Regions from separate parts of the Gordonia sp. NPDC003504 genome, predicted to be linked through region 3. Evidence: predicted binding sites of a transcription regulator. Region 3 holds the regulator's gene; each other region holds the start of a gene.

Region 1 (9,670 bases), on a different contig from region 3:
CCTACAGCTGGGTGTTCTACCTGTTCGGTGCCTTCCTGATCTTCACCGCGATCAAGCTGCTGCGTGAGAGCGACGATCCCGTCGACCACGAGGAGGAGCGCGAGTCGCGGCTGGAGCGTTTCCTCAAGAAGTACCTGCGGACCAGCGACGAGTACAACGGTGACAAGCTGTTCACCCGCATCTCCGGCAAGCGGATGGCCACCCCGATGCTGATGGTGCTCATCGTCATCGGCTTCACCGACATCCTCTTCGCGCTCGACTCGATCCCGGCGATCTACGGCCTCACCCAGGAGCCCTACCTGGTGTTCACCGCCAACGCATTTGCGTTGATGGGTCTGCGGCAGCTGTACTTCCTGCTCGGCGGACTGCTGGATCGTCTCGTCTACCTGTCGTTCGGGCTGTCGTTCATCCTCGCGTTCATCGGTGTGAAGCTGGTGCTGCACGCGCTGCACGAGAACACCTTGGGATTCATCAACGGTGGTGCGCACGTGTCGGTCCCGGAGATCTCCACGCCGCTGTCGCTGGGTGTCATCGTCGGCACACTCGTGATCACCACGGTCGCCAGCCTGCTCAGTTCCAAGCGCAACAACGTACCCGAGGTCGATTCTGCCGAAACCGATGGTGTGGAACCGTCATCGGGACGCGATTACGACGCCAGGTAGGCGCGCGCCGCGGCGTCGAGGATCTCGACGGTGAGATCGCATGAACTGCGGTAGGTCTGGTACGCCTCGACCAGGGTCTCCGTGCGTTCGTACCGTCGGATCCGGGAGCCAGTCCGGGACCACCGTGGATCGACGCCTCATCGACACCGCCCATCGGCAGCGGCGTGAACGTGCCGAAGCCCAGGAGGTGAAACGGTGTGGGGGAGATCGAGTTCCGGGCGGTCGCCTCGTCGAAACGCAACTTACAGTCGATGATTTCGCTGGTGAGACCGACATCGCAGGGTTGCGCGTCGGCGGCCCGACGACAATCTGTGGATAACTCGAACGGTGGGATCGCGCGGATCGCGCCTGTCAGGCGTCGAACGGACCGTAGACCTGGGTCCACTCGACGATGCGGACGCCGTCGATCGCCTCATGGGCGTTGAACGGATCGTTGGCCATGAAGGCCTCGGCGGCGTCGATCCCACCGTCGGCCTTGATCATGATCAGCGCGCCGGATCCGTCGGGATAGGGGCCCGAGATCAACACATTGCCCGCCCCGTACTCCTCGGACAGCCACTGCCGGTGTTGTGCCCGATGCTCGTCGCGGATCGCCGCCTTCGCTGCGGTGTAGGTGTAGTGGACCGCGTAGATCGCCACGGTGAAGGTCTCCTTGTGTTCGAGTGTCGTGTGTGAATTGTCTTGGGATGTCAGGGGTTCTGCGCGTCCGGGGTTTGTGCGTCCGGGGTTTGCGCGTCCGGGGTTTGTGCGTCCGGGGTGCCGTCGAGCGAGACCAGCATCCGGGTGTTGCCCAGCGTATTCGGCTTCACGTAACTGAGGTCGAGGAACTCCGCGACACCGGTGTCATACGACCGGCACATCTCCTCGAAGACCTCGCGCGTCACCGGGGTGCCCTCGATCTCGCGAAACCCGTGGCGGCCGAAGAACTCGGTCTCGAAGGTCAGCACGAACACCCGCGACAGCTGCAGTTCGCGGGCGACGCCGAGCAACCGGGCCACCAGGCGGTGGCCGATCCCGCGTCCGCCGCAGGTCTTGTCCACGGCGACGGTACGGATCTCACCGAGATCGGCCCACAGCACATGCAATGCGCCGCAACCGACGACCGCGTCGTCGAGTTCGCACACCCAGAACTCCTGCACCGCCTCGTACAGCGTGACGAGGTTCTTCTCCAGCAGGATCTTGCCCGCGTACTGGTCGACGAGGGCCTTGATCCGGGGAACGTCAGAGGTACGGGCACGTCGGATGGTCACCTCGCCGGTGGTGCTGCGGGTGTGATTCGATGAGGCGAACTCCACCCCGTCCTCGCTGTGCATGCGCCCATCTTGCCCCGAGGGATGTCGGCGCGTCCTACCAGGCTCGGTTCCGCTTCGTTCACACGCGTAGAGGAGTCGGCGAGTGCGACGATACGAGTTCACCGGGGAAGCTCGGAAAGATGTTGGGCGAGCGAACGCGCCGGCACGACGGTGATCGTGCGTCACGGGCGGCTCGACACGGCCGGGCGCGCGAGTCGATGCATCGTCGTGCGGCCGTTGTCGTGACCGACGGGAAAGCCATTGTCCTCTCGGTGAGATGGCAGAAACTCGTGCACCCGGATCGGACCGACCCGGGACCCGCGTAGGCGGCAACGGATCAATGCCGCAGCCGCCGACCGCTGCCGCGACCTGATCACGCGCAGAGGAATTCATCTACGGCAGCATCATCGACGGGGGAGATCCGGAGATCGTCGACGCGGCCCACACGGGCACCTCCGCGTTGGGACACGCCGCCATCGCCTTCGCCCTCCACGAGAGTTACCGCGGACCGGAGGGTATGACGGTGCGACCCCGATCGGCTTCCCGATGGCGGCACCGGATCGGGCGCGGGAACCGAAACGCCCGGCTCCGGTGGGCTCGTATCCGACGACGTCCTCGCCGAACCGGAATCGATCATGGTGTGTGGACGGGTCTGGGACGCGCCGGTGTTCACACGGCGATTCCTCGGCCGTCGCACCGGTTCCCCGAATTACTCGGGTGGTGTTCGCGGCGCGATCGAAAATCCGAAACTGTTGTGCCCGAACCCTTTCGGATCGCCAAGGACGGATCGCCAAGGACGGGACTCCGGTCGACGCGGACGGTCGGGTCGTCGACTTCGACACCGACACGGTGATCGGTGTGGCGCATCCGATGCGCATGGGTGAGCCGGCGGTACGACGGTGGCGCCGCGTCTTCGACGACCTCGGACCATCGCAGCCCTTCGAACAACTCCGGCGCACGGTCTACCACGTCTGCGCGGACACCGCCCGGGGCACTCGGATTGACGCAGTCACCGGAATGTTCCTGCGAGCGACGACGCAATTCTGGCGAGGATTTCCCGGATCGTCATGGTCGATCACGGTGCGAATCCGTCCCGGAGTGCTGCTTGGCGCGGGCGTCCGCGAAGTCGGCATCGGCCGGCAGACGCTTGACGCGGCCACCCTCGTCGATGCGGCGGGGGCGCGCGTCGCGCCGGCACTCATCGATCCGGCGCTGTCCTCGGAGATCCTCGGCGAGCTCGACTGGTTGGCGTCGTGAGCCGAGAGCGGGTGGAGGCGATCGTGGGTGTACGGCCGGCCACGGGTCCGCCGACCGGATGACGTGACGGAGTCGATACTCTGTTGATCGTGCGAATGACTGACACCCGCCCGATGGCGACGTGCCTCGATCGGCGCGTGCCGGCGTTGTCCGCCATCGCTGCCGCAGGTGTGTGCCCGTGACCGATCGGATGCGACGAGCGGTCAACGAGCGGGGATTGGCCGACGTCGGACGCGGACCCGATCACATCACCGATCCGGTGGACCCGGTGCCGGTGGTCAACATCGCCAACGCGTTGACGGTCTTCCGCATCATCCTGGTTCCGGTCTTCGTGATCGTCCTGTTCGTCGCCGGCGGCCACGACACGGCGTGGCGTATCGCCGCCGCCATCGTGTTCGGTATCGCCGCGATCACCGACCACATCGACGGCAGGCTGGCGCGGAACCGGGGACTGGTCACCGACTTCGGCAAGCTCGCCGACCCCATCGCCGACAAGGCGTTGATCGGGGCCGCGCTGATCAGCCTGTCAATACTGGGGGAGTTGTCGTGGTGGATCACCGCGATCATCCTGGCCCGTGAACTGGGGGTGACCGCCTTGCGGTTCTGGGTGCTGCGCCACGGGGTCATCCCGGCCAGTCGCGGCGGCAAACTCAAGACCTTGCTCCAGGCCATCGGAATCGGTCTGCTGCTGTTGCCACTGTCGGGCGCATGGCATCTGGGTGCCGTCGTCATCATGTGGGTGGCCGTCGCGATCACGGTGGCCACCGGGGTCGACTACGTGTGGCAGGCGATCAGGTTGCGCACCGGCAGTGGAGCGAGCGATCGGCGAGGGCCCTCTGCGTCGCGCAATCGGACGCCGATCACCGACTCGGGTAGCGACGCGAGCTGATCGGTCGGTGGGGTCGGCATCTGTCCTCCGGTGATCTGTACCGGTGATCTGTCCATCGGCGGTACGGCACGCGGGGCAGGTGCGCGGCAACCGGCGCGGAATTCGACTACTGTCGTCCACACACGTCGCCGGAAACGGCGGCGTGTGGCTTCGGGAACGGTATGCGCTCGGCAGACGTTGAGGTACCGGTCGGTCCGGTTCGATATCCGGCCCGGCGAGTCCAGGCCGTGGTGTGCGAATCGACTCACATCGAGTCGGCGCGGACCGTACATGGACTCATCGCAGAGGAGGAGGGATACCCGATGGCAGTGCTCTTGCGGGAGGCGCTCGGCGACAGCCTGCGCCGTGTTCGCACTCAGCAAGGCCGGACGCTTCGTGAAGTGTCCACCGATGCGCGGGTGAGTCTCGGTTACCTCTCGGAGGTCGAGCGGGGACAGAAGGAAGCGTCGAGCGAATTGCTGGCCTCGATTTGCGATGCACTGGACGTGGAGATCGCCGATCTGCTTCTCGAGGTCGGGACGGCCATGCGGCCCGAGCCTGCCAAGTCCACGTCTGCCGATCACGACGCCGCGATCACCCCGGCCGTCGTCATCCCTGCGCCCGAGGTGCATGCACGGGCCACCGCCCTGGCCGCCGCCTGACCGCGGGTCGACATCCGCATTGCCACCCGCGGTGGACGGCCGCTGTCGCGCGTCAGACGCCGGTGACTGTCATCCGCCGAAGACCGTGTGCCCGTGCCGCACCGGTGAGTGAGGCGCTAGATTGGGTGGAACCCTCACGACGAAATCCGTTCTGAATGGAGTTGACGAGAAGCATGGCGAACCCGTTCGTAAAGATGTGGCGATACCTGATGGCGCTCGGCAACGCGAAGATCGACGAGAATGCCGATCCCAAGGTGCAGATCCAGCAGGCGATCGAGGATGCCCAACGGCAGCATCAGGCCCTGTCGCAGCAGGCCGCATCGGTCATCGGCAACCAGCGTCAGCTGGAGATGAAGCTCAATCGGCAACTCGAGGACGTCGAGCGGCTGCAGGCCAACACCCGTCAGGCCCTGACGCTGGCCGATCAGGCCAACGCCGCCGGTGACGCTCAGAAGGCGCAGGAGTACACCAACGCCGCCGAGGCCTTCGCGGCGCAGCTGGTGACCGCCGAGCAGAGCGTCGAGGATCTGAAGTCGCTGCACGATCAGTCGTTGCAGGCCGCGCAGCAGGCCAAGCAGGCCGTCGAGCGCAACGCGATGATCCTGCAGCAGAAGCTCGCCGAGCGGTCGAAGCTGCTCAGTCAGCTCGAGCAGGCCAAGATGCAGGAGCAGGTGAGCGCCTCGCTCAACCAGATGAGCGAACTGTCGGTGCCCGGCAACACGCCGAGCCTCGATCAGGTGCGCGAGAAGATCGAACGCCGCTACGCCAACGCCCTCGGTTCGGCCGAGTTGGCGAAGAATTCGGTGCAGGGCCGGATGGCCGAGGTGGAGCAGGCCGGGGTGCAGATGGCCGGCCACGCGCGCCTGGAGCAGATCCGGGCCAGTATGTCGGGTGGTTCGCTGCCGGCCGGTGGCGCCGCGGCCCCCGCCACACAGCCGGCTCCCGGGCGGCTGTCCAAGCCCGAGCCCCCGCAGGCGGGCAGCTGACATCGTCGTCGTTCTCACGACACAACCCGCGGCCGCCGGTCGCGGGTTGTGTGCGTCTATCCGGGGATCGTCGGTGATCCGGTGAGGGTGGCGATCGTCGCCGGCCCCGATGCCGGACACGCCTTTCCCGCTTTTGCTCTTGCCGAAAGGCTTGTTGCGGAAGGTATTTCGGCGACGGTGTGGACGGGGACGTCGTGGTTCGCGTTGGCGGAATCGCGCGGGATCGACATCGCCGAACTGCCGGGACTCGCGGCCGAGGACGACGATGACGACACCGACGCCGGCAGGAAGCTCAGTGTCCGGGCGGCGCGGATGGCGGTGGCGCTGGCGCCGGTGCTGGCGGTGCGCGGCGTCGATCTGGTGATCTCCGATGTGATCACCGTGGCCGGGCTGTGGGCCGCCGAACTGTGCGGCATCCCGGCCGTCGAACTGTCCCCGCATCCGCTGTATCTGCCGTCGCGGGGACTGCCGCCGGTGGGTGCCGGTCTGGAACCGGGAACCGGGCTGCTCGGGCACCTGCGGGACACCGCGCTGCGGGCGGCGAGCAACACCTCGGTGCGTGCCGGTCGTCGCCAGCGGGGTGCCGCGCGCCGGTCGATCGGCCTGCCGGCCGACCCGCCGACGTATCGGCCACGGCTGATCGCCACCCTGCCGGCGCTCGAGGTGCCGCGTCCGGATTGGCCGGCCGATGCCCATCTGGTGGGCCCGTTGGTGTGGGAGCCGACCACCGAGATCATCGAACCCCCGTCCGGCGACGCACCGCTGATCGTCATCGCGCCCTCGACCGCCCAGATCGGTGCCGACATGGTGGGGGCGACGATGGATGCAGTACGTGATAGGGCGGCGCATTCTCCTGTGCGCGTGGTGATCTCGGCCCTGCACCCACCTTCGGCGGAACTTCTGGCCACGGCTCCCGGATTGTCGGTGCGGGCCGGACTCGGGCGCCAGGATCGGCTGCTCGAGCGTGCCGACGCGGTGGTGTGCGGCGGCGGGCACGGGATGCTCGCGAAGTCGCTGTCGGCGGGTGTGCCGGTGGTGACGGTGCCCGGCGGCGGTGATCAATGGGAACTGGCCACCCGGGTGACCCGGCAAGGTGGTGGGCTCGTGGTGCGCCCGGTCGACGCCGAGGCGATCGGGCGGGCCGTCGGAGCGGTGCTCGACGATCCCGCGCATCGGGAGGCCGCGGCGCGTGCGGGCGCCTCGGCCGTCGACGTCGTCGACCCCGTGCGGGTCGTGCGAAGCGTTCATCAGAGGCACCTCGCCTCGCGCGAACCGACCGAAGGGGCCGACGAATGCGACTGACCGAGTTCACCGAGCGGATCACCGAACAGTTCGGCGCGATGTCGGCGGATTCGATCATGACCGACCATGTGCTCACCGAACTGGGCGGCCGGACCGGCGCCCAGGCGATCGAGGACGGAGTGGACCCGCGCGACGTCTGGGTGGCGATCTGCCGGGATTTCGACGTCCCCAGACACGTGTGGTGAGAGTTGTGGGGTGAGAGTGCTGTTGTGCTGAGACTTCTGTGCGGATAGTGCTGTGGCGATGGTTCTGGGGCCTCTGAGGCGGCGGTGACGTTGGCTGCGGTGATTTCCGGCGGCGTCCGCGTGTCACACTTGCCATCGAACACATGTTCTCCGAGAGTGGAGGGGTACGGAACCGAACCGGGTTGGCGAGCGTCAGAACTTTTTGTCGGACCCCATGAGTAGCGTGCGACGCGTCAGAAGTTCCGACGGATATCCGTCGGAAACAGCCACCACCCACACGACAACCACAACCGCCGGAGCACTCCGGCGCACAACCGAGGAGACAAGTCCCATGGCACCAGCGGCCCCCGATCGTGACAAGGCACTCGATCTCGCCCTCGCGCAGATCGACAAGAACTTCGGCAAGGGCTCGGTCATGCGCCTTGGCGAAGAGACCCGTCAGCCCATCGAGGTGATCCCCACCGGTTCGATCGCGCTCGACGTCGCTCTCGGGATCGGCGGGCTGCCACGTGGCCGCGTCGTCGAGATCTACGGCCCGGAATCCTCCGGTAAGACCACCGTCGCGTTGCATGCGGTGGCCAATGCGCAGGCGCAGGGCGGCATCGCCGCATTCATCGACGCCGAGCACGCCCTCGATCCCGACTACGCCGCCAGGCTGGGCGTCGACACCGACGCGCTGCTGGTCTCCCAGCCCGACACCGGTGAGCAGGCGCTGGAGATCGCGGACATGCTGATCCGTTCCGGTGCGCTGGACATCCTGGTGATCGACTCGGTCGCCGCGCTGGTGCCCAAGGCCGAGATCGAGGGCGAGATGGGTGATTCGCATGTGGGCCTGCAGGCCCGGCTGATGAGCCAGGCGCTGCGCAAGATGACCTCGGCGCTGAGCAACTCCAACACCACCGCGATCTTCATCAACCAGCTGCGCGAGAAGATCGGCGTGATGTTCGGTTCCCCCGAGACCACCACCGGCGGAAAGGCACTGAAGTTCTATTCGTCGGTGCGACTGGACGTGCGCCGCATCGAGACCCTCAAGGACGGCACCGACGCCGTGGGCAACCGCACCCGCGTGAAGGTCGTCAAGAACAAGGTGGCGCCGCCGTTCAAGCAGGCCGAGTTCGACATCCTCTACGGCAAGGGCATCAGCAAGGAGGGCTCGCTGATCGACATGGGTGTCGCCGAGGGATTCATCCGCAAGTCGGGTTCCTGGTTCACCTACGAGGGCGATCAGCTGGGTCAGGGCAAGGAGAACGCCCGCAAGTTCCTGCTCGAGAACGACGACATCCGCGACGAGATCGAGAAGAAGATCAAGGAGAAGCTCGGCATTGGCGCGGTCGTCGACGCCGACGACGTGGCCCCGGCTCCGGTCGAGTTCTGATCGGTCGGCGTGGGCGACACCACCACCGACCCCGAGGGACGCAAGCAACCCAGCGCTTGGGACGCCGCTCTGCGGCTCCTCGGGGTCCGCGCACGGTCACGCAGTGAGATGCGGGAACGCTTGTCCCGCCGAGGTTTCGAACCCGACGTCGTCGACGACGTGATGGATCGGCTGGATCGCGGCGGCCTGCTCGACGACGAGGATTTCGCCGCCGAATGGGTGCGGTCCCGGCACGCCAACTCCGGACGGGGCCGCGTGGCGCTGCGTCATGAGCTGGTGGCCAAGGGCGTCGACGCGGACACCATCGAATCCGCACTGGCCGACATCGACCCGGACACCGAGCGGTCCGTCGCCGTCGGCATCGTCGAGCGCAAGTTGACGGCGACGGTCCGCGAACAGATCCGCGACGACCGCTCCGCACGGGACAAGCAGTACCGCAGGTTGGTCGGGCTGCTCGTGCGGCGTGGTTATCCGCAGACGTTGGCGATCGATGTCGTGGGGGAGTGTCTCGATGCGGCCGCCGCGGATGCACACCCCTGACCCGCCGGTCGCCCCGGAGATGCACTCCTGACATGCCGATGCCCTGACGATCTGCTGCTCGTCAGGGCATCGGTCACTCGGGCATCCAGTCTCGCAGGCCGCGTGCCCCGTGGCTGCGTACGATCCGGCGGTCGGTTCCGGCCGGCGGATCAGTGCTTGCCGAAGGACGGCATGTTCTCCATCGCGGCACGGTCGGCCTCGTCGGGGTCGGGAGCCGCGGTCTTACGACGACCCTGCCGCAGCGACTTCTCGATGAAGGTCGCCAACGACGACAGGCCGAAGTTGATGACGATCATCACGATGGCGACCACCACCAGCGCCGGGAGGTAGTTGCCGTAATACGACGCGGACTGCAGACCCGACCGCACCACCTCGACGTAACCGATGGCGTAGCCGAGCGCGGAATCCTTGAGCGCGATGACCATCTGCGAGATGAGTGCCGGCAACATGGCGGTGACCGCTTGCGGGAGCAGGATGATGCGCATGATCTGCGACTTGCGCAATCCCAGCGCCTGAGCGGCCTCGGTCTGGCCCTTGGGCA
Region 2 (9,670 bases), on a different contig from region 3:
GGTCGGCACTCGACGACGCGCACCGACGACGGGATGTTCATTCTGCATGTGTGGCTGCCCGGCACGGGTGCGCCCGAGTGAGGGAGTGGTGACCGCCATGGCACGTCTGATGATCGTCGACGACGATCCACTGGTCCGATCGGGGCTGAAGTTGTTGCTCGGTGGCGATCCGGCGTTGTCGATCGTGGCCGAGGCACCCGATGGTCGTGCGGCACTGGAGGTCTTCGCCGCCGATCCGGTGGATCTGGTGCTGATGGATCTGCGGATGCCGGTGATGGACGGGATCGCGGCTACCGTGGCGCTCAAGGAACTCGAGGCACCGCCCGCGGTCATCGTGCTGACCACCTTCGACGCCGACGACTATGTGATGCGTGCGTTGGCCGTCGGCGCCGACGGATTCCTGCTGAAGGACACCCCGCCGGAGAAGATCGTCGCGGCGATCGCCGATGTGCTCGCCGGTCAGCCCGCACTCAGTCCGTCGGTCACGGCGGCGTTGATCAAGCAGGTGGTGGATTCCCCCGACCGCGCGGGCACGGTCCGGGCCCGGGCGAACCTCGACTCGCTGACCGAACGGGAACGGACCGTGGCGATCTGGTTGGCCAAGGGGGCATCGAATGCGGAGATCGCGGCGGCGCTCTACATGAGCGTGGCGACGGTCAAGGCACACATCACCCACATCTTCGCGAAACTCGGTGTCGCGAACCGGGTTCAGGTGGCGATCCTCGTCCACGATGCCGGGTGGGAGTAGCGGGGTCGGCCCGGATCTGTCCGTGTCAGACGGGTTCGGGGACCGGTGTCGGCCTCCCGCGTCCGGCGGCGAGGAAGGAAGCGATCGCGATCACGGCGGCGATCAGCATGACCACGGCCAGTGGGGCGGCGGTGTCCGGGCCCTGGATGCTGACCAGTGGGGACACCAGTGCGCCGAGACCGAATTGCAGCGCGCCGAGCACCGCCGAGGCGCTGCCGGCGTGCGAGCCGACCGCCGACATCGCCAGGGCGGTCGCGTTGCCGAAGATCATGCCGAGGCTCCCGACCATCACGAACAGTGGCACGGCCAGCCACATCGCCGGTGCGGCGGTGACGACGAGAATCCCGAAGGTGATGACCGCCAACGACATCACCGATAGTCCGATGCCGACCAGGTGGCGGACCTGGCGGGTGGCGACCAGTCGTGCGGCCAGTGCACTGATGGCCATCAGGGCGAGCGCGTTGGCGCCGAATGCCAGCCCGTAGCCGCCGCTGCTGAGTCCGATCATGTCCTGATAGACGAACGGCGACGCGGAGATGTAGGCCATCATGACCGCGAACGAGAACGCGAATGTGCCGGCGTAGCCGAGGAATCCCGGCCGGAGCAGCTCACGCGGTGAGGCCGCGGCGGCGGCCGTGGCGGTGGTGGCCGCGGCATCGCGCCGACGTCGGTCCGGGGGCAGTGTCTCGCGGACGACGCCGATGATCGACACCAGCATGAGGACCGAAATGCCCAGTACCACACCGAGAATCCCGCGCCAGCCGATCGGGTTCACCAGGAATCCGCCCAGCAGTGGTGCGAGGACAGGGGCCACGCCACCGACGATCATCATCAGGCTGAACGCCCGTGCCGCGGCCCGGCCGGCTGCCAGGTCGGAGATGATCGCCCGGCCGATCACCATTCCGGCCGCACCGCCGAATCCCTGCGCGAAGCGTGCGGCCACCAGGACGCCCACCGACGGCGCGATCACCGCGACGATGCCGGCGGCCACGCACAGTGCTGCGCCGAACAGCAGGGGACCGCGACGACCGAACCGATCCGACAGCGGGCCGAACGCCAACTGCCCGGTCGTCACGCCGACCAGAAAGGCGGTCAGCGTCAGCTGGATGGCGGTCGCCGAGGCCGACAATTCGCCGGTCATCTCGGGGAATGCGGGCAGGTACAGGTCGGTGGCGAAGGGTGCGACCGCCGACAGCAGCGCGAGTACCAGCAGCAGCGGACCGGTGATCGCTCGCTCGGTGCGCGGTTCGCTGGTCACGGACGCGGTGGTCGACGAGGCCATATAGTTATGAGATCATATTCAAATGAGTGATGTCGAATCGTACGGCCCTGCTGCGGGGTCGATGGGCCACGCCGGGTTGAGCGTGAACCTTCTCGTCGATATCGCCGAGGTGGTTCTGCGGGTGGCACGAGAGATCGAACCCCATGGGCCGGCCGGAGTCAGTGGGGTCGTTCCGCTCAATGGCAGCGAAGTCCTGGTGATGCGCTGGATTCATCACAATCCCGGGACGTGTCCCGCCGAGGGGGCCACGGCGACGGGCCTCAAGCGCAGCAACTTCTCGGCCGTGCTGCGTTCACTGGAGGCCAAGGACATGGTGCGACGCAGTCCCGATCCCGACGACGCGCGGTCGGTGCGGTTGTATGCGACACGACGAGCCGAGACCTCGATCGCGCGACTCCACGACTTCTGGCGGCGGCGACTGACCGGTGCTCTCGACCAGGCTTCCGCGGATTCATCCCTCTCTGAAGCTGAATTACTCACCGCGCGAATGGTTCTCGAGCGACTCTCGGCGGGCCTGCGCACCGCGCGCTGAGTTGTTGATCGGGTCGGGGCTTCGTCGGAGGGGCGTACATGCGCGCCCGTGTGAATTCTGTTCACCACAGGGGCTTGCGTTCACCACAGTTCACCGCAGGGGAAACTGTTCACTGAAGGTACGAAATGCATTGCAACCGTTACATATTCATCTTGTGATCCACCCCATGGCGAACTGGTGATCGGCTATAATAGATGGCAGCGGCACTCACACAGGGGGACGAATGAGCGACCACGATCTCGCCGAGATTCTCGACGTCATCATCGACAACCTCACCGAACCGAGCATCGACCAGAAGTCGCTGACCGACCGGCACGCCACCGAGGTGATGACCCAACTGCGCCTCATCCGCAACCTCGTCGACCACCTGTGCGTGGTGTTCACCGGACACCTCGAACAACTCCACGTCGCCACCCGCCAAGGACGGAAACTCCGAGAACTGTTGATCTGCATGGGATATCCACCCGCCGTCGCACAGCGCTACCTCAGACTAGCCGCCGCCACCGACATCCCCCGCGTCACCGCAAGCACCGCACTCGGCTCCCTCAGCTCCGAACACGCCGACGCCATCATCCGCGGACTGACCCACATCGCCCACCGCTCCCCCGAAGACGTCACCTCCGACATGCGGCACGACCACACCATCACCCTGCTCTCCCACGCCGGAGCCGGAATGGCCCCCTCCGACATCCAGAAGTACGCCCGACAACTCGGCAACCACCTCGCCGCCGACGCCGACGGCGGCCTCCCCGCCGCCGAGGACCGCAGCGTCAACGAACTGTCCCTGCACCATGATGCGGACGGACGACTCGCCGTGAAAGCCGACCTGGATGTCACCGTCGGAGAGAAACTGTGCACCGCGATCGACGTGCTGTCCGCCCCCGTACCCCAACCCGACGGCAGCAACGATCCCCGCTCCACCGAACGCCGCCAAGCCGACGCCCTCGAAACCCTCCTCGACGCGGCCGTCCGCGGCCTGGCCGATGACACCATCCCCACCACCGCCCGCCTCGAGGTCCTCATGATCCGCTCCGCCGACGACCCGGCCGCAGCTTCACTGCCGCACTCCGGGCCCGTCACCGAATCCACCGCCGACATGCTCAGCTGTGACAGTGCCGTCACCGACATCACCACCAACGGTGACGGCGTCCCACTGAACGTCGGCCGCCGCAAACGGTTCTTCACCAACGCCCAACGCAAGGCCTACATCGTCCGCGACGACGGCTGCATCAAATGCGGCGCACCCGCCTCCCGCTGCCACGCCCACCACATCCAGGCGTGGAGCGAGGGCGGCGCCACCGACCTCGACAACGGATGCCTGCTCTGCCCGTCGTGTCACGACGACATCCACCACGGCGGATGGGCCGTCATCATGGGCGCCGACCGACACCCATGGCTCATCCCACCAGCCACCGTCGACCCCAAGCAACGTCCTCAGCCCGCCTACAACCGCCGCACCATGCGACTCGACGACGCCGCCTGACCCACCCCCGCAACAGACCAGCGCGCGACGTCTGACCCGGTACCAAACGGGCCACCACAAGTCTTCGTTCTTTGACAAGTCCACAGAGAAACTGCGCGGGTTCGCATCCGACGATGAGCAGCACACCACTGCGGCACTCGGATCCGAACCCGGCCGGCCCCGCCATGTGGTGGCGAAGTCGCTCGTCCGTCGGCACACTGGATCGCAGTAGATGCCTGTCACCGATGCCGGGCCGCGACAAGGGAGGCCCTCGATGGCTGGTCAGAACGGACCCTTCGGATTCGATCCCGAGGATTTCGACCGCTTCGCGCGGGAAGCCGGGGAAGGGCTGCGGCAGGTCTTCGGACGTGCGATGTCCGAACCCGGTGCGGCGAGTGTGTTCTCGACGTTCATGGAGGGATCGTCGGCGCGACGGTCCGCACCCCAGCCGAAGACCGCCGGCGAGGCCGGCGCCGGCGTGTGGGCCGTGTTCGTTGTCGACGAGCCGGGCGGTGCCCGAGTCGAGCAGGTGTTCTCCAGTGAGATCGACGCGCTGCGCGCCAATCAGCACAACACCGACCCCAAGCGCCGGGTCCGCTTCCTCCCGTACGGGATCGCCGTCAGTGCGCTGGAAGGATCCGCGCTGGATTCAAGCGACGGAGATGCCGACAACGGCGCCGATCGCGGCTGATATGCAGCGGCACTGGTGAACTCACTGCGCTGAGCGCAGCGCCTCGCGGCGCGCCTTCGCCTCGGCGAATCGTCGCTGGGCCACCGGTGTCTGCGGATTCAGCTGCGGTACCTCGATGGGGCGACCGTCGTCGCCCATCGCGACCATCGTGAAGTAGCAGCTGTTGGTATGACGGCGCTCCCCGGTCTGGATCGACTCGGTCTCCACCCGGATGCCGACCTCCATGGACGTGCGGCCGGTGAAATTGACCGACGCCGACAGGATCAGCAGTTCCCCGACGCGGATCGGTTCGCGGAAGATGACCCGATCCACCGACAGCGTGACGGCGTAGTGCCGCGAGTACCGAATGGCACAGGCGTAGGCGACCTGGTCGAGGAGTTTCAGCAGTGCTCCGCCGTGCACGTTCCCGGCGAAATTCGCCAGGTCCGGCGTCATCAGCAGCGACATCGACAACGTGCACCGGTCGGCTCCGGGCTGGACGGACGGGTCGACGTCAGGGCCCGCCGTCGTCGGCGTGCTGGGGGAGGACATGGGCAATCTTAGGCACAGACACCGGGGCCCTGCAGGACCATCGACTGCACCCGGACTCGCCGCCTGCGGCAGGATGATGCGGGTGCTCACACTCGCCGAGGCCGCGGTCAGTCCCGACCGCACCAGCGCCGTCACCTTGTTCTGGATCGCCCTGGCCGCGGTGATCGCACCACTGGTCGCACGCGCAACCCGCCGGTACGTGCCGGAGGTGGTCGTCCTGCTGGTGCTGGGGATGGTGGTGGGTCCGCACCTTCTCGATTTCGCGGACCCGGCATCGGTGTCGGCGGTCAGTCAGTTGGGTCTGGGCATGCTGTTCCTGCTCGCGGGATACGAACTCGATCCGCAGTTGTTGCGCGGCAAGCCGGGTGCGGTGGCGGGCGGTACCTGGCTGATCAGTCTGCTCATCGCGACCGCGGTGGTGGCCGTGCTGACCGGTATCGGCGACTTCTCCGCCCATGTCGCGATCGCCATCGCGATGACGTCGACGGCACTCGGCACCCTGCTGCCGATCATCAAGTCCGACGGACTGCTCGATCAGCCGTTGGGGCGTGCGGTGATGTCGCACGGTGCTGTCGGCGAACTGGGCCCGATCATCGCCATGTCGTTGCTGTTGACCAGCCGCAGTGTGGGCTCGGCGGCGTTCGTGCTGGTGTTGTTCGCTGCGGCCGCGGTGGTCATCGCCGCCGTTCCGCGTCGTGCGGCCCACGTCCCGGCCCTGCGTGCGGCCGTCGAGGAGATGAACGGCGGCACCTTCCAGCTACCGGTTCGGGTGGTGGTGGCGCTGCTCGCGGCCCTGATGGCCGTGGCCGCGGTCTTCGACCTCGACGTGGTGCTCGGTGCCTTCGCGGCGGGAATCGTGTTGCGCCGCTTGCTGCCTCAAGGGACGACGGTCGTCGAACGGTTGGAGACCATCGGTTTCGGCATGCTGATCCCGGCCTTCTTCGTGACCTCGGGCATGAACATCGATCCCAGTGCGGTGATCTCGCAACCGCTGGTGTGGGTGCTGCTGGTGCTGGGAATCGGTGTGGCGCGCGGGCTTCCGGTATGGATCGCCGAACGCACGATCACCCACGAGGCGAGTCTGCGGGTGGGACGGGAACGCGTGCAGCTGGCGCTGTACGCGGCGACGGGATTGCCGATCATCGTCGCCGTCACGCAGGTTGCTGTTGCGGCGGAACTGATGTCGCAGACCCTGGCCTCCACCCTGGTGGCGGCCGGGGCCACGACCGTGCTGGTGTTCCCGATGGTGGCGCGGCTGATCACGCGCGCCGACGCGGCGGACCCGGCCGGGCCCGACGTCGTCGCCGACCGCGCGGACGACGGCCGGCCGGGCGTCGGCGGCTGACGCCCGAGACCGCGCGGCGGCGTCAGACATGGGCGAGGGGGCGACCCACGATGTGGATCGCCCCCTCGCCGTCATGCGTGTGGCGCGGCGCTACCTCAGAGGTACTGGCCGCAGACCGGCCAGGCGCCGGGACCCTGGGTGGCCAGGGTGTTCTCCGCGACGCGGATCTGCTCCTCGCGCGAGGCGTTGGCCGGGTTGCCGTAGCCGCCGTTGGCCTCCCACGTCGACTGCGTGAACTGCAGGCCGCCGTAGTAGCCGTTGCCGGTGCTGATGCCCCAGTCTCCGCCGCTCTCGCACTGTGCGACGGCATCCCAGTTGTGGCCGGTGTCGGCCGACGCGGTCGCGGTGGCGACTCCGAAAGGTGCCACGGCCAGGGCGCCGATGACTCCGGCGCGGACGGCGAGCTTCTTCATGGTGGTCGTCATCTTTCCTCCTCTCATCCACCCGGTGTGGGGTGGGTGATTCTCGGACCGGTGGCGACCATACGGGCTCGGTAACGGCAAGGTCACGTCGGACATCGCGACCTGCGGCTTGTTGATCACGGTGAGATAACGCTGTGAACCCACCGGGAAACCCCTGCGCATCGCGGCGTGTCGGTCGGCGGCATTCCGGCGAGCGATCCGCCCCTGACGTGACCAAGGTCACGGCCGATATGTGGTGCCCGTCACCGCGGCTGGTGGCCCCCTGTGGCTCCTCGATGCGGCTCCGGCGCTGCCGCGATCGCGAGCGTGAACCGGGCCCGGTGAGGCAGTCTGATTGGCGGCCACCACCGGACACCGCATCGGAATCCGGGGACCACCGCACCTCGAGGAGCATCGGCATGACGCAGACGGACACAGCATCGATCGAGACCATCGTGGACGGCCCACTGGGCATTCTCGCGCTGGCCAACCCGCGTCGCCGCAACCCCCTGTCGACGGGCACGATGCGTGCGATCACCGCAGCCCTGCGGGCGTTCGCCGAGAATCCCGCGGTCCGCGTCGTCATCATCCGCGGCTACGGACCCGCATTCTCGGCCGGACACGACCTCGGCGAGCTCGTCGAGCGCACCCTCGACGACGAGCGCGCCGTCTTCGACACCTGCGTGGAGATGATGACCGCCGTCCACGAACTCGACAAACCGGTGATCGCCGAGATCGCCGGTGCGGCCTTCGCGGCGGGATGTCAGCTGGTTGCGACGTGTGATCTCGCCATCGCCTCGTCGGCGGCGACCTTCTCGACCCCCGGCGTGCGCATCGGGCTGTTCTGCTCGACGCCGATGGTGGCGCTGACCCGCGCCGTCGGCCGGAAAAGGGCGATGAAGATGCTGATGACCGGTGACCCCATCGACGCGCAGACCGCCGCCGACTGGGGTCTGGTCAACGATGTGGTCGCCCCCGAGAAGCTCGCCGAGACCGTGCGAGAGCTCGCCCTGCGGATCGCCTCGTCGAGTGCGTCCACCCTCGCCATCGGCAAGCGTGCGTTCTACCGGCAGATCGATGAGAGTGAGTCGCGCGCTTACGAACTCATGGCGGAGACGATGGCGACCAATGCGGTCACCTGCGACGCGCAGGAGGGGATGTCGGCGTTCCTGGGCAAGCGCACGCCGGTGTGGACCGACAGCTGAGGGCCGCCGGGGTGCGGCTCGGCCCACTGCATGATCAGCCGCGGTCCGAGGCGTCATCCGCGGGCGGATCGGCCGGGCCGGCGGGCGAATCGCCGTCGCCGGGCCGGTCGGCGTCGGGAACCGACGCGCCGACGGCGTCGTCCGCCGGGGCGTCGGGCGTGCTCGCGTCATCGTCGGCCGGCGTGGCGGGATCACCGCGCTTGGGTAGCGAGGAGCTCAGCAGCACGTCGGCCCAGCGGGTCGACGGGTCGATGTCGAGCAGCAGGGCCTTGCACATGATGGTCAGCGGTACTGCGAGGATCGCGCCGAGCGGCCCGAGCACCCACGCCCAGAACATCAGCGACACGAAGGTCAGCGTCGTCGACAATCCGACAGCGTCGCCGACGAACTTCGGCTGGATCACCGACTGGATCACCACGTTGATCACGCTGTAGACCGCGATCACCACGATCATCTGGGACACGCCGCCATCGAGGAGCCCGAGCAGGGCCGGCGGGACCAGACCGATGATGAACCCGATGTTGGGGATGTAGTTGGTGATGAACGACAGCAGGCCCCACAGGATCGGCAGCGGAATGCCGATGATCGCGAGGGCGACACTGTCGAAGACCGCGACGATCAGACCGAACACCGTCGACACCCAGAGGTAGCTGCGGGTGGCCTGGGCGAAGGCGCTGAACGCGGCGGCGATATCCGGCCGTTCGGCGGTCAGGATGGTGATGCGGTCACCGAAGTTGACGGTGTCGGCGGCCATGAACAGCAGCAGTGCGAGGACCAGCACCAGCATCGAGGCGACACCGGCCGTGGAGGACACGACGTCGCCGACCGCACTGATGATCTTGCTGGAGTCCACGTTGTGGACCATGTCGTGCACTTTTTGCTGACTCACACCGTGGGAGGTGAGGAAGTCCTGGAACTGCTTGACGAGGTCGTTGAACTTGTCGCTGTAGGTGGGGAGGATCGTCGCGAACCGGGCGATGGAGAAGGCCAGCGACGCGAAGAGCCCGATGATGATCGCATAGACCAAAAGCAGGGTGACCAGGAATGCCACCCACGCGGGTGCGCCCTTCCGGCGTATCCAACTCGCAACCGGGGACACCGCGACGGTGAGCATCATCGCCAGGAAGATCGGCGCCACCAGACCCGCGATCGACCGGATGCCCGCCACCGCCACCACCAGACCGGCCAGGGTGATCAGGATGATGGTGCCGCGCGGCATCGACCATGCCGGGGCGTCCATCCGGATCGCCATCTCCGTGGGCTTCGACTTGTGGCCTTTGGCCATCGTGGTGCCTCTCGTCCGGACCGGTGCCGCACACGGGAATCCGCGGACGCACACAGGTGGTGTCGCAAACGGTGATGTTAGGCCAGAGATGCCGGATCCGGGAGGGTCGCCGCGATATGGCGGCCGACAATCATCCGGGAGGGATGAGACCCGAATCGTGCTTACGCGCGCGGTGATCGCAAGGGTGG
Region 3 (9,670 bases):
GGTGCTTCGCGGGACGATCGGGGGTGGCGTGGCGAACCAGCTGCCCGATGTGGTGGTCAGCACGGCGCCCGCGGCACCCAGGGTCGTCAACACCGCGCCGCCGGTGTGCCCGGCGAGTTCGGCCGAGGCCGCGATGATCGGGTCCAGGTCGCCGGCGGCGGCGGCCCGCCGCAGCACCGTCGGGTCGGCGCCGCAGACCTCGGCGAGTTCGGTCTCGTTGGGCTTGATCAGGTCGACGTGGCCGGTGACCGCGGCGCGCAGTGGCTCCCCGGAGGTGTCGATGGCGACCCGGCAGCCACGCGCGATGAGCTGATCGGCCAGCTCCCGATACCAGGAGTCCTCGACTCCGGGGGGAAGCGATCCGCACAACGCCACCCAGGTGGCGCCGGCGGCGCGCGCCAGCACCAGATCGGTCAGGGCGGCGCGGTGGCGATCGTCGAGCGGTTGGCCGGAGGCGTTGATCTTGGTGGTGGTGCCGTCGGCCTCGGCGATGGTGATGTTGGAGCGGACCTCACCGTCGACGGCGACGGTCTCGTGGCGCAGACCGACGGCGTCGAGTGCGCTCAGCAGTGGGTCGCCGGCGCGGGCGGGCAGGACGGCGATGGTGTCGATGCCCGCCTCGGCGACGACGCGCGAGACGTTGACGCCCTTGCCGCCCGGTTCGGCGCGCACGGCCACCGCGCGCTGCACCTCACCGCGCTCGAGCGGCGCGGCGATCTCCAGCGTGCGATCCAGGCTGGGATTGGCTGTGACGGTGAGGATCATGCGATCACGACCTCGATGCCGCGGGCCGAGAGGGCAGCGGCGTAGGAGGGATCGACACCGGCGTCGGTGATGAGGACGTCGACATCATCGAGCGAGGCGAAGGACGAGAAGTCCTCGCGGTTCATCTTGGACGAGTCCGCCAGGACGACGACGCGTTGGGCGGAGGCCACCAGTGCCGCCTTGACGGCCGCCTCCTCGGGGTCGGGTGTCGACAATCCCAGGCCCTCGCTGATGCCGTTGGTCCCGATGAACGCCACAGAGGTGCGGAAGGTGGCAAGGCGGGCCACGGTCTCGGCGCCCACCGCGGCCTGGGTGAGGCCGCGTACCCGACCGCCGACGAGATACAGGGTGGCGTTGGGCTGATCCGCCAGTACCGTCGCGATCGGGAGGCTGCTGGTGACGATGTGCAGGCGGCGATCGGTCGGTAGCGCGACGGCCGTCTGGTAGGTGGTCGTCCCGGCGTCGAAGGACACCGCCCCGCCGTCGGCCGGCAGAAAGGCGAGTGCGGCCCGCCCGATGGCCGCCTTCTGGATGGTGTGGCTGGTCTCGCGTTCGGCGATGTCCTGCTCGCCGATGAGCTGAACCAGTTCGGGTCGGACCGCGCCGCCATGGACGCGTTGTAGGTGTCCGGAGCGCTCCAGGGTTGCCAGGTCACGGCGCACTGTCTCGCTGGTGACATCGAATCGCTCGGCGAGCGAGCTGACCGATGCGCGGCCATGCGAACGAACCAGTTCGGCAATCGCCTGCTGTCTTTCTTCGGCGTACACATTGCTCCGATCGGAGAGGACGGGTGACGGCATGTCTGCGTCCATGTGGGTTTGAGTGGAAGTCGGTGTTGCTATGTCTTTGTTTACGCCTGTTTGTGTTGACAAGTCAAGGATTTCTTGTAACTTCAATCACAAGAGATGTGTGGCGGGCAGATTCTTCACAGATCGGGCCGCCGAGAGAGCGATCTCGAGACAGCACGGACCACAGATCGGCCGACGACGGCTGATACGAACCTCGAACGAAGGGCAACGCAGTGGAACATCAGCAGGGTCAGGAACTGCGTGGGACTCCCGTGGTCGGCGGGAAGGCCTACGGGCCGGTGGTTCGCCCCGGCGAGCGGATCGCCCCGGTGCACGACACCGTGACGATCCCCGAGGACGCGCGGGAGGCGGAGTTGTCCCGCTTCGTGGACGCGGCCGGGCTGGTTTCCGCCCGACTGCGCGAACGTGCCTCACATGCCTCCGGTGCGGCCGCGGAGGTTCTCATCGCGACCGCGGGCCTCGCCGAGGACCGCGGGTGGATCGGCGCGGCAGGCAAGCTGATCTCCTCCGGGTCGTCGGCGGCGTCGGCCGCGACCGCGGCGACCGAGCAGTTCGCCGCGCTGTTCACCAAACTCGGTGGTCTGATGGCCGAGCGCGTCACCGATCTCAACGATGTCCGTGATCGTGTCGTGGCCGAGTTGCTCGGACAACCCGAACCAGGTGTGCCGGTGCCCGCCGAGCCCTCGGTGCTGTTCGCCGCCGATCTGGCACCGGCCGACACCGCCGGACTCGATCCGAAACTGGTCACCGCGCTGGTCACCCGGCTCGGCGGTCCGACCAGTCACACCGCGATCATCGCCCGGCAGTTGGGCATTCCGTGCATCGTCGCGGTCGCCGATCTCGACGAGGTGACCGCCGGAACCCTGGTGCTCGTCGACGGCACCGCGGGAACCGTTGTGGTGGAACCGGATCCGGATCAGGCACGGGTGGCCGTCGATGAGAGCCGACGCGAGGCGGAACTCGTGGCGGGCTGGACGGGGCCGGGGCGCACCGCCGACGGTCACGCGGTGGACATCCTGGCCAACGTGGCCGACGGCGTCTCCGCGCGCGCCGCCACCGCATATCCGGTCGAGGGAGTGGGCCTGTTCCGCACCGAGCTGGCCTTCCTCGACAGCGCCGAGGCGCCCACGGTGGCCGAGCAGACCGAGCTCTACCGCGAGGTGCTGGAGGCGTTCGCGGGCAGGAAGGTCGTCGTGCGGACGCTCGACGCGGGTTCGGACAAGCCGTTGAAATTCGTCGACCATGGCACCGAGGCCAACCCGGCCCTGGGAGTCCGGGGTAATCGGATCACCGCTCGACACCCGGAGATCCGGGCCGGGCAACTCAACGCGATCGCGGCGGCGGCCCGCGAGACCGGAAGTACTCCGTGGGTGATGGCGCCGATGATCGCCTCGGCCGAGGAGGCCGCGGAGTTCGCGGCCGCAGTGCGCGGGCGCGGCCTGGTCGCCGGCGTGATGGTCGAGATCCCGTCCGCCGCGATACTCGCGTCGTCGATCCTCGCCGAGGTCGACTTCGTGTCGATCGGTACCAACGACCTGACGCAGTACACGATGGCGGCCGACCGGATGTCGGCCGATCTGGCCGAACTCACCGATCCGTGGCAGCCCGCGGTGCTCGCGCTCATCTCGATGGTGGCCGAGGCCGGAAAGCGAATGGACAAACCTGTCGGCGTCTGCGGTGAGGCCGCCGCCGATCCGCTGCTGGCCTGCGTACTCGTCGGACTCGGCGTCACTTCGTTGTCGAGTGCGCCGGCGGCGTCGGCAGCGGTCGGCGCCAAACTCGGTGGCGTCACCCTCGATGCGTGCCGCGCCGCAGCGAGTGCAGCACTGGCGACCTCCTCACCCGCGGCCGCACGTGCCGCCGCCACCGCGGCGCTCGCCGGCTGAACCTCGGCGAGCGCCGCATCGGGCGGGCCCGGGGTCGGATCAGATCCGGCGCATCACCGTGACGACCTTGCCCAGGATGGCGGCGTCGTCGCCGGGAATCGGTTCGAAATGCTCATTGTGCGGCATCAGCCACACATGACCGTCCTTGCGCTTGAAGGTCTTCACGGTGGCCTCGCCGTCGATCATCGCGGCGACGATGTCACCGTTGTCGGCCACGTTCTGCTGGCGCACGACGACCCAGTCGCCGTCGCAGATCGCGGCGTCGATCATCGACTCGCCGACCACCTTCAGCAGGAACAGTGATCCCTCGCCGACGAGTTCACGCGGCAGCGGGAAGACGTCCTCGACGGCCTCCTCGGCGAGGATCGGTCCACCGGCCGCGATGCGTCCGAGAACCGGAACGAAGGTGGGGGCGGGCAGATTCGACGCGACCGCGGTGTCGTCCGGCGGGGTGTGCTCGCCGTCCTGCACGTTGACCGCACGCGGGCGGTTGTGGTCGCGCTTGAGCAGTCCCTTGCGTTCCAGTGTCCGCAGCTGATGAGCGACCGACGACGTCGAGGCCAGCCCGACGGCGTCGCCGATCTCGCGGATGCTCGGCGGATAGCCGCGCTCGCGCACCGACTTGCGGATCACATCGAGCACGCCCCGCTGACGCGGCGTGAGCGAGGCCTCCGCGGCCACCGCGTCGAACGGGACCTCCGGCTCGTCGGCGGCGGCCGGCCCGCGGCCGCGCTTGGTCGACGACGTCGACGTCGTCGAACGTCGGTTCTTCTCACTCATCGGGTGTTCGATCCTTTCGGTCGGAAACTCTGCTGTGGTCGGACGGTGTTGTCGGTTGTCCCGTGCAGTCGGTTGTCCGATGCGGTCGGTTGTCCGGGGTGCGGCGGGGGCTGTCCGCGGGTCTGCGCTGCTGGTCAACGGCCAGGTTAGTCCAGGTCACCGACAACTTCAAACACTTGTTCGACGTGTCGCGAGAAATTGTCGGAGGTGCGTGATAGAACTTCGAACATCAGTTCCTCGAACGAGTGATCGAGAAGTGATCGAGAAGTGATCGAGATCGGAGACTCTCATGCAGAACACCTTGGTTCGCAATGAAACCGCAGGTCAGGCGCGTCGGGCGACGGTTCGGCGCACCCCGTCCGGTGCCCGTTTGGGTGCCTTTCCCGACGCCCGGTGTGCGGTGCGAGACGATGTCACGCCCCGGTGCGGCGCGATCGTGCACGCAGGACGGCCGGCTCGCCGCGCCACCCCGGTGGCGCGGCACCGGCACCTCCACCGCCCCGCCGACAATCGTCCGGTCGACCGGCCTCGGGTCGCGATCCCCAGGCGCCCGGCCGGGACGCCGTGCGCCGGGCTCGCGTCGCAGTCCCGTCGGGCGGGCCGTCGCGGTGCCGCGGTGGCCCTGCTGACCGGGGTGGCGCTGGCGATGCTGGTGTGGCTGATCGGTGTCGCCGGCAGCGATTACCAGGAATCCGCCGCCCCAACGCCGGTGGCCACGCAGGTGGTGCACGTCCGGGCGGGGGAGTCGCTGAATTCCGTCGCCGCGCGCGTGGCACCCGAGATGCCGCGGCAGGCGGTCATCGACCAGATCGTCGAGCTCAACGACATGGGTGGCAGCGCCCTGCGTGTCGGTCAGGCGCTGCTGACGCCCGCATATCGCTGAACGGTGAGGCGCTATTCTCGATGCATGCGCTGCCCGTTCTGCAGGAATGATGACACCAAGGTCATCGACTCCCGAGTCGCCGACGAGGGACAGGCGATCCGTCGTCGCCGTTCGTGCAGCGCCTGTGGCCGACGATTCTCCACCGTGGAGACCGCCGTGCTGGCGGTGGTCAAGCGCAACGGCGTCACCGAACCGTTCAGTCGGGAGAAGGTGATGCGCGGGGTGCGCCGCGCGTGCCAGGGACGGCACGTCCACGAGGACGATCTGGCCCAGTTGGCGCAGCAGGTCGAAGAGACGGTGCGCGCCTCGGGCGTTGCGGAGATCCCCAGCAACGAGGTCGGTCTCGCCATTCTCAAACCGTTGCGCGACCTCGACGAGGTCGCCTATCTGCGGTTCGCGTCGGTGTACCGGTCGTTCGATTCCCTCGAGGACTTCCAACGCGAGATCGACGATTTGCAGGGCAACCTCACGCGGCGCAACGGCACGGATACATCCGACGCCCTCTCAGCCGAGTCGATCCAGGGTTCGTAACGCGCGCTTCTCCGAGATCGGATATCGGGTGCCCAGCCGCTGGGCGAACAGACCCACCCGCAGTTCCTCGACCATCCAATGCGCCTGCTCGTTGACGAGATCGCGACGGGCCTCGGGTACCTCGGCGAGTCGCTGATTCCACCGCCCCGTGACCCTGTCGAGCGCGCTCATGGCCGCCCGGTCCCGGTCCGCCGATCCCGGAAGGTGTTCCAGCCGCTCGCGTGCGGCCGCCAGATATCTCGGGAGGTCGGCCAGGTGCTCACGGGGAGTGGCCAGGACGAAGCCGTCGAAGATCAGGTTGGCCAGTTGCTCGGCGACGTCATCGGCGGCGACATGACCGGAATGCTCATCGATTGCCTGACGCAGCGGCGCAACCATCCGGAGTGCGTTGACGGCCGAGGCGAGATACTCCGGTGCGGCCGTACGCACGCGCGGACCGAGTGCAGCGGCCAGCGCACCGAACTGCTGCGGTGACCGCACCCGGGCCGCCGCGTCGACGTCGACGAGATCCCGGATGGCCCGCCTGGTGCAGTCGGCGAAGAACTCGCTCGCATCCCGGTAGGGGTTCTGGCTCAACGCGAGTCGCCCCGCAGGGTCGAGGCCCGACGATGCCTTCGACGAGAGTCCGGTGATGGTGTGGTCGAGCAGCGCGATGACACCGGCGACCCGCATCCGGTTGGCCTCGTCCTCGGTGGCGGCGGTGGCCCGCGCGACGCCCACGGATCGGCCCGGCTCGCCGACGGCACGCAACGTGGGATGGCGGGTGATGCGTTGGCCCGCGACGTCGGCGGTCTCCGTGACGGCGAGGGTGCCGATTCCGTCGGCGGTCCAGGTGGTGTGCACGTCGGCCGGTGGTGTCGGGCGACGATCCGAGACATCGGCGGCGAGGTCTGCGAAGGATTTGCTGCGCCTGCGGATCTCGCCGGCCTCGTCGACGACGGCGAAGGTGATCCGCAGGTGGGCGGGCAGCCGATCGACGGCGAAGTCCGCCGGTGTCACGGTGTGCCGGGTGATCGTCGACAACTCGCGGGCCAGCCCACGGACCAATGGTTCGGAGCGAGGCGTCAGCCGGGACAGGGCCAGGTCGGCGAAGCGCTGTGCCGGGGCCATCGTCTTGCGAAGCTGTTTGGGCAGGGTCTTGACGAGTTCGGTGGCCAGTTCCGATCGCATTCCCGGTACCAGCCAATCGAATCCGGCGTTGCGGACGTGGGGGAGCAGGGCCTGCGGAATGACGACGGTGACCCCGTCGTCGGGTGCGCCCGGCTCGAATCGGTAGCGCAGTTCCAGGCGGGTGTCGCCCTGCTGCCATGCCCCCGGATAGTCGGTGTCGGCGACGACGACGTCGGCGGCCACATCGGCGGGGGTCAGATCCAGCAGGGTCGGGTCGGTGCGCCGCGCCGACTTCCACCACGTGTCGAAGTGCCGCGCCGAGGTCACCTCGGCGGGGATGCGCTTGTCGTAGAACTCGTAGAGTTGCTCCTCCGAGATCACCACATCGCGACGCCGTGCCCGGTGCTCGACGTCGGCGGCCTCGGTCAGCAACTGCCGATTCTGTTCGAAGAAACGATGATTCGTCCGCCAGTCACCCTCGACGAGGGCATGCCGGATGAACAGGTCGCGCGACACCTCGGGGTCGATCGGGCCGTAGTCGACGCGTCGGCGCGCCACCAGCGTCACGCCGTAGAGGGTGACCCGCTCGTAGGCCATCGCGGAGCCCCGCGTGGAGGACCAGTGCGGTTCGCTGTGAGTGCGTTTGACAAGATCGCCGGCGAGTTTTTCCGCCCACAACGGGTCGACCCCGGCCACCGTGTGCGCGAACAGCCGGGACGTCTCGATGATCTCGGCGGCCATCAGGAAGGCCGGCGGTTTCTTGGACACCGACGACCCGGGGAAGATCATCAGCGTCGTGTTGCGCGCGCCGGTGTACTCGCGGCCCTCAGCGCCCCGGACCGCGATGTTGCCGAGCAGGCCGGCGAGGATGGCGCGGTGGATCGCGTCGGCATTCGGTTCGGTCTCGGGGATCTGCCAGTCGAGGTCGGTGACGATTCCGCGCAACTGGCGGTGCAGGTCCTGCCATTCGCGGATGCGCAGATAGTGCAGGAACTCGCGCTCGCAGGTGCGTCGGAACTGATTGGCCGACATCTCCTTACGCTTCTCCTGCACATATCGCCACAGCTGCGTATAGCTCAGGAAGTCCGAACCGGGGACGGCGAAACGCCGATGACTGGTGTCGGCGGCCTCCCGGTGCTCGGCCGGGCGTTCCCGCACGTCGGGAATCGACAGGGCGGCCGCGATCACCAGCACGTGGTCGAGGCAGCCCTCGTCGCGGGCGCCCACCAGCATCCGGGCGATCCGCGGATCGACCGGTATGCGGGCCATCGTGGCGCCGACCTTCGTCAGGCGCACCTCGCCCGGGTCTCGGCCGCCGGCGTCCGATCCGCTGCCGCGTCCGGAGCCCTTGCCCGGCACCGTGATCGCTCCCAGTTCCGACAGCACGCCGACACCGTCGCGGACCGCGCGGGAATCCGGCGGCTGCACGAAGGGGAAGTCCTCGATGTCGCCGAGACGCAAGGACGTCATCTGCAGGATCACCGACGCGAGATTGGTGCGCAGGATCTCCGGGTCGGTGAAGGCGGGCCGCGCATCGAAGTCGGATTCGGAGTACAGCCGGATGCAGATACCCGGGGCCACACGTCCACATCGACCGGCGCGCTGGCGGGCACTGGCCTGCGACACCGGTTCCACCGGCAGCCGCAGGACCTTGGTGCGGGTGGAGTAGCGGGAGATCCGCGCGGTGCCCGAGTCGATCACATACCGGATTCCGGGGACGGTCAACGAGGTCTCGGCAACGTTGGTGGACAACACGATTCGTCGTCCGTCCGACGGTGTGAAGACGCGCTGCTGATCGGCGATGGACAGCCGCGCGAACAGCGGGACTACCTCGGCGCCCGCGGCGACCCGGCGCGACAACGCCGCCGCCGCCTCCCGGATGTCGCGTTCGGTGGGCAGGAACACCAGAATGTCGCCGCGACCGGCGGTGCCCCACAGTTCGTCGATGGCGGCGTCGACGCCCTGGAACAGATCGAGGTCGGCGTGTTCGCCGCCACCGCGTTCGTCGCCGGCATCCGGGTCCTCACGCAGGGTCAGTGGCCGGTAACGCACCTCGACGGGATAGGTCCGACCGGACACCTCGATCACCGGCACCGGTGGGCCGGAGTCGGTGGTGAAATGCCGGGCGAATCGGCCCGGTTCGATGGTGGCCGAGGTGATGATCACCTTCAGGTCGGGTCGGCGCGGCAGCAGCCGTCGCAGGTACCCGAGGATGAAGTCGATGTTCAGCGACCGCTCGTGGGCCTCGTCGACGATGATCGTGTCGTAGTGACGCAGCATCGGGTCGGTGGAGATCTCCCGGAGCAGGATGCCGTCGGTCATCACCTTGACGAGCGTGTCGGCGCCGGAGCGGTCGGAGAAGCGCACCGAGTAGCCGATGGCCTCACCGATCCGTGTTCCGGTCTCCTCGGCGATCCGCCGGGCCACCGAACTCGCCGCGATGCGGCGGGGCTGGGTGTGGCCGATCGCGCCACGCACACCGCGGCCGAGTTCGAGGCAGATCTTCGGTAGCTGGGTGGTCTTGCCCGACCCGGTCTCACCGGCGATCACCACCACCTGGTGCTCGGCGATCGCCGCCGCGATCTCGTCGCGAGCCGCCGAGACCGGCAGATCCTCGGGGAATTCCAGGACGGGGACGGCGGCGCGGCGGGCGGCGACCCGTCGTTCGGCACCGGCGAGGGATTTCTCCAGTCCGGCCAGTCGGTCCGCGGAGGGTTGCGGCCCGAGCTTGTCGAGGCGCCGCCGAAGCGCATGGGCATCGGCGATGCCGACGGCACGAATCCGCTCGAGGAGATCGCGGCGATCCGGTGGTGTCATGATCCCTCCAGGATATGGGCAGCCGCCGAGGTGCGATCCCGCCCCCGATCACCGCGTCGGCACACCCGCCCGGCATCATGGAGGTCATG

What was found. Region 3 encodes LexA, which represses DNA repair genes until DNA is damaged. Its sites were predicted from a motif close to CGAACANNTGTTCG; they were not measured.
Region 1: recA (recombinase RecA) is a predicted target of LexA. The motif match lies at 7,351-7,364, and genes of this name have one in related genera.
Region 2: ACWDPV_RS11790 (DUF222 domain-containing protein) is a predicted target of LexA. The motif match lies at 2,733-2,746, and genes of this name have one in related genera.

The regions. Positions count from the first base shown of each region.
Region 1 covers NZ_JBSFPC010000018.1:11,527-21,196, reverse strand. Annotated here, with positions in the region: gene ACWDPV_RS22425 (TerC family protein) at 1-662, shown strand, start outside; gene ACWDPV_RS22420 (YciI family protein) at 1,014-1,301, opposite strand; gene ACWDPV_RS22415 (amino-acid N-acetyltransferase) at 1,352-1,975, opposite strand; gene ACWDPV_RS22410 (DUF4132 domain-containing protein) at 2,501-3,211, shown strand; gene pgsA (CDP-diacylglycerol--glycerol-3-phosphate 3-phosphatidyltransferase) at 3,390-4,100, shown strand; gene ACWDPV_RS22400 (helix-turn-helix domain-containing protein) at 4,403-4,741, shown strand; gene ACWDPV_RS22395 (PspA/IM30 family protein) at 4,915-5,727, shown strand; gene ACWDPV_RS22390 (glycosyltransferase) at 5,809-7,029, shown strand; gene ACWDPV_RS22385 (DUF3046 domain-containing protein) at 7,020-7,214, shown strand; gene recA (recombinase RecA) at 7,546-8,589, shown strand; gene ACWDPV_RS22375 (regulatory protein RecX) at 8,698-9,129, shown strand; gene ACWDPV_RS22370 (amino acid ABC transporter permease) at 9,279-9,670, opposite strand, start outside.
Region 2 covers NZ_JBSFPC010000005.1:138,813-148,482, reverse strand. Annotated here, with positions in the region: gene ACWDPV_RS11810 (sensor histidine kinase) at 1-81, shown strand, start outside; gene ACWDPV_RS11805 (response regulator) at 98-748, shown strand; gene ACWDPV_RS11800 (multidrug effflux MFS transporter) at 774-2,030, opposite strand; gene ACWDPV_RS11795 (MarR family winged helix-turn-helix transcriptional regulator) at 2,053-2,562, shown strand; gene ACWDPV_RS11790 (DUF222 domain-containing protein) at 2,786-4,045, shown strand; gene ACWDPV_RS11785 (hypothetical protein) at 4,299-4,715, shown strand; gene ACWDPV_RS11780 (acyl-CoA thioesterase) at 4,737-5,162, opposite strand; gene ACWDPV_RS11775 (cation:proton antiporter) at 5,323-6,591, shown strand; gene ACWDPV_RS11770 (transglycosylase family protein) at 6,687-7,016, opposite strand; gene ACWDPV_RS11765 (enoyl-CoA hydratase) at 7,412-8,197, shown strand; gene ACWDPV_RS11760 (AI-2E family transporter) at 8,232-9,416, opposite strand.
Region 3 covers NZ_JBSFPC010000016.1:65,366-75,035, reverse strand. Annotated here, with positions in the region: gene ACWDPV_RS21950 (1-phosphofructokinase family hexose kinase) at 1-765, opposite strand, end outside; gene ACWDPV_RS21945 (DeoR/GlpR family DNA-binding transcription regulator) at 762-1,532, opposite strand; gene ptsP (phosphoenolpyruvate--protein phosphotransferase) at 1,787-3,460, shown strand; gene lexA (transcriptional repressor LexA) at 3,500-4,240, opposite strand; gene ACWDPV_RS21930 (LysM peptidoglycan-binding domain-containing protein) at 4,857-5,123, shown strand; gene nrdR (transcriptional regulator NrdR) at 5,148-5,654, shown strand; gene hrpA (ATP-dependent RNA helicase HrpA) at 5,628-9,581, opposite strand; gene ACWDPV_RS21915 (aminotransferase family protein) at 9,668-9,670, shown strand, end outside.